Regions from separate parts of the Terrisporobacter muris genome, predicted to be linked through region 2. Evidence: riboswitches for the same ligand, from Rfam matches in the RefSeq annotation. Region 2 holds a riboswitch; the other holds the start of a gene.
The links. Region 2 has a riboswitch for lysine ahead of NSA58_RS13740 (aspartate kinase). Riboswitches for the same ligand answer to the same signal wherever they lie in the genome.
Positions count from the first base shown of each region.

Region 1: it holds a riboswitch for lysine, as region 2 does, so the genes downstream of both, NSA58_RS11205 (YfcC family protein) here and NSA58_RS13740 (aspartate kinase) in region 2, are expected to answer to the same signal.

Region 1 covers NZ_JANKBY010000134.1:4,531-8,644, reverse strand. Annotated here, with positions in the region: gene NSA58_RS11210 (nitroreductase family protein) at 234-1,055, shown strand; lysine riboswitch at 1,154-1,333, shown strand; gene NSA58_RS11205 (YfcC family protein) at 1,484-2,875, shown strand; gene NSA58_RS11200 (M20 family metallopeptidase) at 2,891-4,078, shown strand.
Region 2 covers NZ_JANKBY010000202.1:677-4,790, forward strand. Annotated here, with positions in the region: gene NSA58_RS13730 (hypothetical protein) at 1-1,056, shown strand, start outside; gene NSA58_RS13735 (hypothetical protein) at 1,176-1,781, shown strand; lysine riboswitch at 1,863-2,103, shown strand; gene NSA58_RS13740 (aspartate kinase) at 2,316-3,518, shown strand; gene lysA (diaminopimelate decarboxylase) at 3,533-4,114, shown strand, end outside.

The DNA of each region.
Region 1 (4,114 bases), on a different contig from region 2:
AATAATAATTAAATTTACGGAGGGCTATAAAACAAATTTTATAGTCCTCTTTGTATATATTCTATATTTTTGGGATCAAGTTAACTATGGTATAATTAAGATACAAAAAGTTTGAGCAATGATAAGATAGTAAATTTTGAAATTGATTGTTAAAATTCAATTTGTAGGTTAGATTCGATGAACAATAGATTTAAGTATAACATGATTGAAATATATAAATAGGAGTTGGTTTTATGATGAAAATAGATAGAGAAAAATGTATAGGTTGTGGGTTATGTATTAAGGATTGTTTTGTTAGAGATATAGAAATGCAGGATAAAAAAGCTAATATAAAAAATGAAACTTGTATGAAATGTGGTCATTGCATTGCTATATGCCCTAAAAATGCAGTATATACAGATGAATACAATATGGATGATGTAAAAAATTATAACAAAGAAGAATTTGAAATAGATGCAAATAATCTTCTTAATTTTATAAAATTTAGAAGAACAATAAGACAGTTTAAAGACAAAGATGTTGAGCGCGAAAAACTTGCCCAAATAATTGAAGCAGGAAGATTTACTCAAACAGGAGGAAACCTTCAAAATGTTTCATACATAGTAGTAAAAGAAAATATAGATGAGTTAAAATCTATGGTAATAGATACATTAAAAAATTTAGGAGACTACATACTTGCAAACAAAACTCCAGAAAATATGCAAGTACAAAAATACGCAAAGATATGGTTACAAATGTATGATGCTTATAAAAAAGACCCTAAGAAAAATGACATGCTATTTTTCAATGCTCCTGCAGTAATACTTGTAGTATCAGATTCTGATGTAAATGGAGCTCTTGCATCTTCTAACATGGAATTAATGACTAATGCCCTAGGACTTGGAACATTTTTTAGTGGTTTTTTAGTTAGAGCATCTCAGTCAAACAAAGAAATCATGGAGTATCTTGGTATAGAAGATGGCAAAAAGATTGTAACTTGTATGATTGTTGGCTATCCTGATGTAAAATATTCAAGAACTGTACCTAGAAAAGATGCAGATATAACATGGAAATAAATATATCATTAAATCAATATATTTACAATTTTTTACAAATTATGCTAAAATATTTACAACAAAGAGAAATTTAATAAAAATACCTCATCTAATAAAAAGATTGAGGTAGAGGTTGCATTTACTAAGAGTAATATTGAAGAGGTCGGAAGCCAATGAATCAATATAAAAGGAGTAAGTGCCGAAGTTCTAGTGTCCAAAGCTAGTGCTGGGACTGTATTTAATAAGTACAGGACTGTCATCAAAATTATCCCAAGTTTTGATGGAGAGCTATCTTAAGTAAGATAAAGGGAAGATGTAGGTATGTTGTATTTAGCATATTAAGCTCAACATGTATACATGTTGGGCTTTTTTTATACTTCTTCAAACTAAGATAGAAAAAATAAAGGGATAATAAAATATTTTAACTTACAAAATGGAGGAGTAAAAAAATGAGCACTTTAAGAAGACAAAAGTTTACTATGCCAAGCACACTTGCTATAATATTTTTACTAATAGTAGTAATGGCAGTTCTTACTTGGATAGTACCAAGTGGAAGTTTTGAAAGACAAGAAATACAAGATAAAATGGTTGTTGTAGCTGGAACTTACGAAAAAGTAGAATCAAACCCACAGGGAATTACTGATGTATTTACAGCACCTATAAATGGATTTATAGATGCAGCCGAAGTAGTTGGGTTTGTTTTAATAGTTGGAGGAGCTTTTGGAATAGTTAACAAAACAGGAGCCATAGAAGCAGCTATAGCTCATATAGTAAATAGAATGAAAAAATTCCAATTTTTAATAATACCAATCTCCATGATTTTATTTGGACTAGGTGGAACAACATTTGGAATGAGTGAAGAAACACTACCTTTTTATATGATATTTATTCCGCTTATGACTAGTATGGGATATGATTCATTAACAGCAGTGGCAACAGTATTTATAGGAGCAACAACTGGATTTGCAGCAGCTACTACCAATCCTTTCTCTGTGGGAATAGCACAAGCACTTTCACACATAGCACCAGGTTCTGGGATAGAGTATAGAGTTATTATGTTTATAATATTTATGAGCATAAGTATAGGATTTGTTATGATCTATGCTAACAAAGTTAAAAAAGATCCTACAAAGTCTTTAGTTAAGGATATATCACTAAATCAAGAAACAATAGATAGTAGTGATACAAATATAAAAGCATTTACAACAAAGGAAGCTATGGTAATAGCAATTTTCGCAATAGGTATGGCAACTATGGTATATGGAGTTTTAACACAAGGCTGGTATATAAGTGAAATTGCAATGGTATTTACAGCTATAGGTGTAATATCAGGACTAGCATCAGGACTAAAACAAGATGAAATAGTTAACTCATTTACAAGTGGAGCAAAAGATTTAATGTCAGCAGGATTATGCATAGCATTTGCACGTGGAATAGTAATAATAGCAGAAAATGGATACATAATAGATACAATCTTAAATTCAGCAGCAAGTGTATTAAATGGTTTACCAAAAGCCATATTTGTAAATTTAACATTCTTAATAGAAGGTTTAATCGCATTTTTAATACCATCAGCATCAGGACTTGCATCGCTTACAGTACCTGTTCTTGCACCACTTGGAGATTTAGTAGATGTATCTAGACAAATGATAGTTACAGCTTATCAATTTGGTATAGGTGTAACTAACTTAATAACACCAACATCAGGAGTTTTAATGGGGGCACTGGCACTAGCTAATATTCCTTGGTCGAGATGGATTAGATTTATAATGCCTTTAATGGTCATATTAATAATTACTACAATGGCATTTTTAACAACAGGACTATATATAGGGTTCTAATATAGGGGGTAAATTATGATAGAAAATATAAAGAAAAGAGCTTATGATATAGAAAATGAACTAGGAAGAGAAATAGAAGAAGTATGTGATTTTATATTTAATAATCCAGAACTAGGGGAAGAAGAATACATATCATCTAAATATTTAGTAGATAAAATGAAGGAATATGGATTTGATACAACTTATCCATACTGCAACCTAGATACGGCTTTTAGGGCAGAACTGGGAGATAATGATGGTACAACTATAGCATTTTTAGCAGAATATGATGCATTACCTGGATACGGAGAAAACAAAGAAGCAGGTCATGCTTGTGGTCATAACTGGATTGCAGCATCAACATTAGGAGCTTGTATAGTACTTAGTAAACTAAAAGAAGATTTTAAAGGGAAAATTGTACTAATAGGAACACCAGCTGAAGAAACTACAGGGGGAAAATGTGATTTAGTTAAATCAGGAGCTTTTGATGATATTGATGTATGTTATCAAATGCATATAGAAGCTTTTAATAATATAAACTGTAGAGCTTTGGCAATAGATTCATTAGAATTTAGTTTTGAAGGAGTAGCAGCACATGCAGCCAGCCATCCTCACATGGGAGTCAATGCATTAGATGCAGTACAACTTACATTTGCAGGAATAAATGCGCTAAGACAACATGTAAAATCAGATGTTAGAATACATGGAATAGTTTCAAATGGAGGAGAAGCTCCAAACATAGTTCCAGAAAAAGCAGCTTGTAAGTTTTATATAAGAGCTGGTGAAAGAAGCTATTTAGATGAAGTAACTAAAAAGGTTATAAACTGTGCAAAAGGTGCAGAATTAATGACAGGTGCAAAACTAACTTACAGATACTTTGAAAATTCTTTTGATAATATAGTAAACAACAAAATACTTCAAGATATAACAAAGAATAATTTAATTGATGTAGGTATAACTGATATATTAGAAGGAAAAGATGGTCCAGTAGGTTCAACAGATATAGGAAACGTAAGTCAAGTTTGCCCTACTATGTATACTGAAATAGCTTTAGATATAGAGCCTATGGTATATGTTCATGAGAAAGAGTTTTTAAATTATGCAAATTCTAAAGAAGCTTATGATAAACTCCATAAATCAGTAAAGGCTATGGTAGGGTGTGCATTGGAGATTTACTTGCAAGATGGACTGCTTGATGAGATTAAGAAAAATCATTTAAAATAGATTTTAGTATAAAAAATAAAACAAAAAGTATTACCG
Region 2 (4,114 bases):
GCATACTTCTTACAAGATTTACATAGACATATCTATTTAAATGGTGTAGTAAACTATGGTATGACTGAATTTAATTTTGAGATTGATGATGAAGGTAATCCGTACTGGGTAGTAAGTTTATATGAACATAGTATTGGATATGGTGGAGCAAATGCTGTTGGAACAGCTGTTGTTGATGCGCAAAGTGGGGAAGTTAAAGTTTATTCAATAGAAGATACTCCTAAGTGGGTAGATAGAATTCAACCAGAAAACTTTATAGTTCAGCAAATAAAAGACTGGGGATTATACGTTAATGGATTTTTAAACTCTGTAATATCAGAAGAAGGTGTATTACTTCCTTCAGAGGGTACATCTCTTGTTTATGGAAACGATGGAAGATCATATTGGTATACAGGAATAACTTCTTCAGGGTCAGATGAATCTACTGTAGGATTTATGCTAGTAGATTCTAGAACAAAAGAATCTAAATTATATATGCAAACGGGAGCTACAGAAACTGCAGCTATGACAACTGCAGAGGGTAAGGTACAAGAAAAAGAGTACCAAGCCACATTCCCAGTTATGTACAATATACTTGGAAAGCCAACTTATGTTTTAGGATTAAAAGATAAGGCTGGATTAGTAAAAATGGTTGCATTTGTATCTGTTGAGGACTATAGTATTATAGGTCTTGGAGAAACAAAAGAAGATGCTTATAAAAACTATAAAGAAGTATTAGAATCAGAAGGTAATGATATAAGCTTAGATAAAAATGAAGACTTACAAAAGATAGAAGGTACTGTATCAAGAATAAATCAAGATGTAAAAAGCGGTAATACTACATATTACATTACATTAAAAGATAATAATCAATTGATATTTACAGGAACATCAAAAGTATCTACAGAGCTACCTATAACTATGGTAGGAGATAAGGTAAGTATATCTTATGATAAAACAGATTCAAGTATAATAAATATAGCTGAATTTGATAATAATAATATAGGAAAAATAGAAAAAGTTTCGAATAAAGAAGATAAGAGTAAAAATATAGAAAATAAAGAAAAAACTGAATAGTATAAAATAGCTAAGAAAAGGAAGAAATTTTAAATCTTCCTTTTTTTGTGTAAATTTTATTACATGATTTTAATATAATATAGTACAACTTGGTAAAATTAGCTTCAAGGAGATTGACTATGGTGGGATTAGAAAAAGATATTTTGTATCTAGTTAGTAGAGTGAGATGTGTCACAGAAAATCAAGTGGGAAAAGTATTTAATAATAAAAAAAGAAGTAGCAAAAAATCCCTAAAAAGAACTTTAAGAAAAATGTGTAATGATTATACTTTGAGAAAGTTTCCATGTAATATAAACTATACAAATTTTAAAGATAATTCATATGTATATTATTTAAATGGGAGTAACATTACAAAGGGAAACAGTCTGACAAAGATGTTGTTAGGCTCTGAAATAGCAATTAGATTAAATAGTGCAGGGTATGAAACAGTTAGGTTTTATAGAAATGCAAAAGTAGGGGATCAGACTTATGATATATTTATTGAATATATAAACCCGAGTAGACAAAGACTACAAGTATTAATAGATATCGAACTAGATGAAAATCTTAAATGCTCAAAGTATGATAATATTATTTATGATATCGATAACTCAACTATACCATTTTTTATGGTACCAAAAGTTATTGTTATATCTTCTAAAGAACAAAAGCATAATAAGTATAATATGAATGAGCATATACATTTTTTAGATACATCATTGAATAAATTATTTAATTATTTGTAAAATATGTAAATAGTTTTATGATTTTAGTTGCATCTTAAAGTTTGTTATGCTATTAATATATTATTAATAAAATTTATAAAAACCTAAGGTAGAGGTGCTGTACTTAATAGTACTAATATATAGCTGGCGAGCAATTATATGTTGGGAAAGGAATTATGGCCGAAGGTAATTTATAGGCATATGAATTATCTGGACTTATGCAAAATATGTATAAGGCTGTCACTTTTATTCGTAGAAGCAAATATAACAATAGACCTGTTTTCACGTCTGTTGGTTATATGAGCAAAACGGATTTTTCTATAAGTGTTGAGCTACAAGGTTTACTATGGCTATTTTAAACGTCCAAAGTATACCTTTGGGCGTTTATTTTTTTATATTAAAGGAGTTTATAATTTATCTGATGTGTGGATAAATTATAAATTCCAACCTATTTAAATGGAGCAACGGATGCATCTGAAGGGGCACGAAGATATATCGTTGGCGACATGAGTGAAGCGAATTTTTCATAAAGAGGAGTACATAATTTAAGGGGGGATGATAGTGAGCAAAGTAGTTGTTCAAAAATATGGTGGTAGTTCTGTATCTAGTACTGAAAAAATTAAGCTTATAGCAAGTAAATTAATAGAAAGAAAAAAGAAAAATCCTAAAATTGTGGTTGTAGTTTCAGCAATGGGAGATACAACAGATGATTTTATAAGTATGGCAAAGGATATAACAAAATCTCCAGATAAAAGGGAACTGGATGTTTTAATGTCCACTGGAGAGATGATATCTGCATCTTTATTGTCAATGAGTTTGAATTCATTAGGATGTGAAGCTGTAAGTTATAATGCTTATCAATTAAATATAAAAACTAGTGGACTTCATGGTAAATCATTAATAGATGATATTGATGTAAGTAAAATAAATGAAAGTTTAGATAGTGGTAAAATTGTAATAGTAACAGGATTCCAAGGATTAAATGATGAGGGGGATATAACAACATTAGGAAGGGGAGGATCCGACACTTCTGCTGTGGCTTTGGCAGTGAAATTAGATGGTATATGTGAAATATATACTGATGTGGATGGTATTTATTTTACAGATCCAAGAAAATACAGTGAAGCAAAAAAAATAAAAGAGATAGAATATGAGGAAATGTTAGAACTTGCAAGTTTAGGTGCTCAAGTAATGCACTCAAGAAGTGTGGAATTAGCTCAAAAGTATGATGTAGAGTTATATGTAGGCTTATCTTGCAGTGATATTGAAGGAACATATATAAGGGGGAGCAAAGAAATGAAGTTAGAGGATAAAGTTATTACAGGACTTGCAACTTGTGACGATGATGCAGCTATAACAATAGTAGATATAAAAATGGAAGATGTTTCAAAGTTATTTGAAAAGATTGCAGTAGGTGGAGTTAGTGTTGATATGATAAGCCAAACAGCACCTTTTAATAAAAAAGTAAATGTATCATTTACCATACCAAAGGATGATTTAAGGGAATGTAAAGAAATCGTTGGATGTTTTGTACCTAGTGAAAACATAATTATAGATGAAGGTATAACAAAGTTCTCTTTAGTAGGTTTAGGAATGAAAAATACTAGTGGTGTTGCATCAAAAGTATTTAAGATATTTAGTGATAATAACATAGCTGTAAAATTAATAACAACATCAGAAATAAGAATCACATGTGCTATTAACTCATCTTCTAAAGAAGTGGCAATAAGAGAAATAGCTAAAGAATTTAACTTATAAAACAGGAGGATACTATGAAACTTCATGGGACAATGGGAATAAGAGATAATACCTTATATATAGGTGGGGTAAATACTGTGGATTTAGCAAAAAAATATGATACACCTCTTTATGTATTTGATGAAGAGTTAATAAGAAATAACTGTAGAGAATATAATAAATACTTTAAAGTTAAGGAAAATAATAATAAAATTGCATATGCAGGGAAAGCTTTTTTACCAAAGTATATGTGTACTTTAATAGATGAAGAGGGACTTTATTTAGATGTAGTATCTGGTGGAGAGTTATATACAGCATATAAAGCCAATTTTCCTATGAAGAAAATATTATTTCATGGAAATAACAAAACAATAGATGAAATTAAGATGGGTGTTGATTTAGGTGTAGGTGTGTTTGTAGTTGATAATTTCTACGAGTTGGATATATTGGAAAGTCTTTGTGAAGAAAAAAACATGATTCAAGACATATACTTTAGAGTAACACCTGGTATAGATGCCCATACACATAAATACATTAAAACTGGTCAGATAGATTCTAAGTTTGGATTTGCTTTGACAAATGGTGATTTTTATATGGCAGTAGAAAGATTAAAAAAA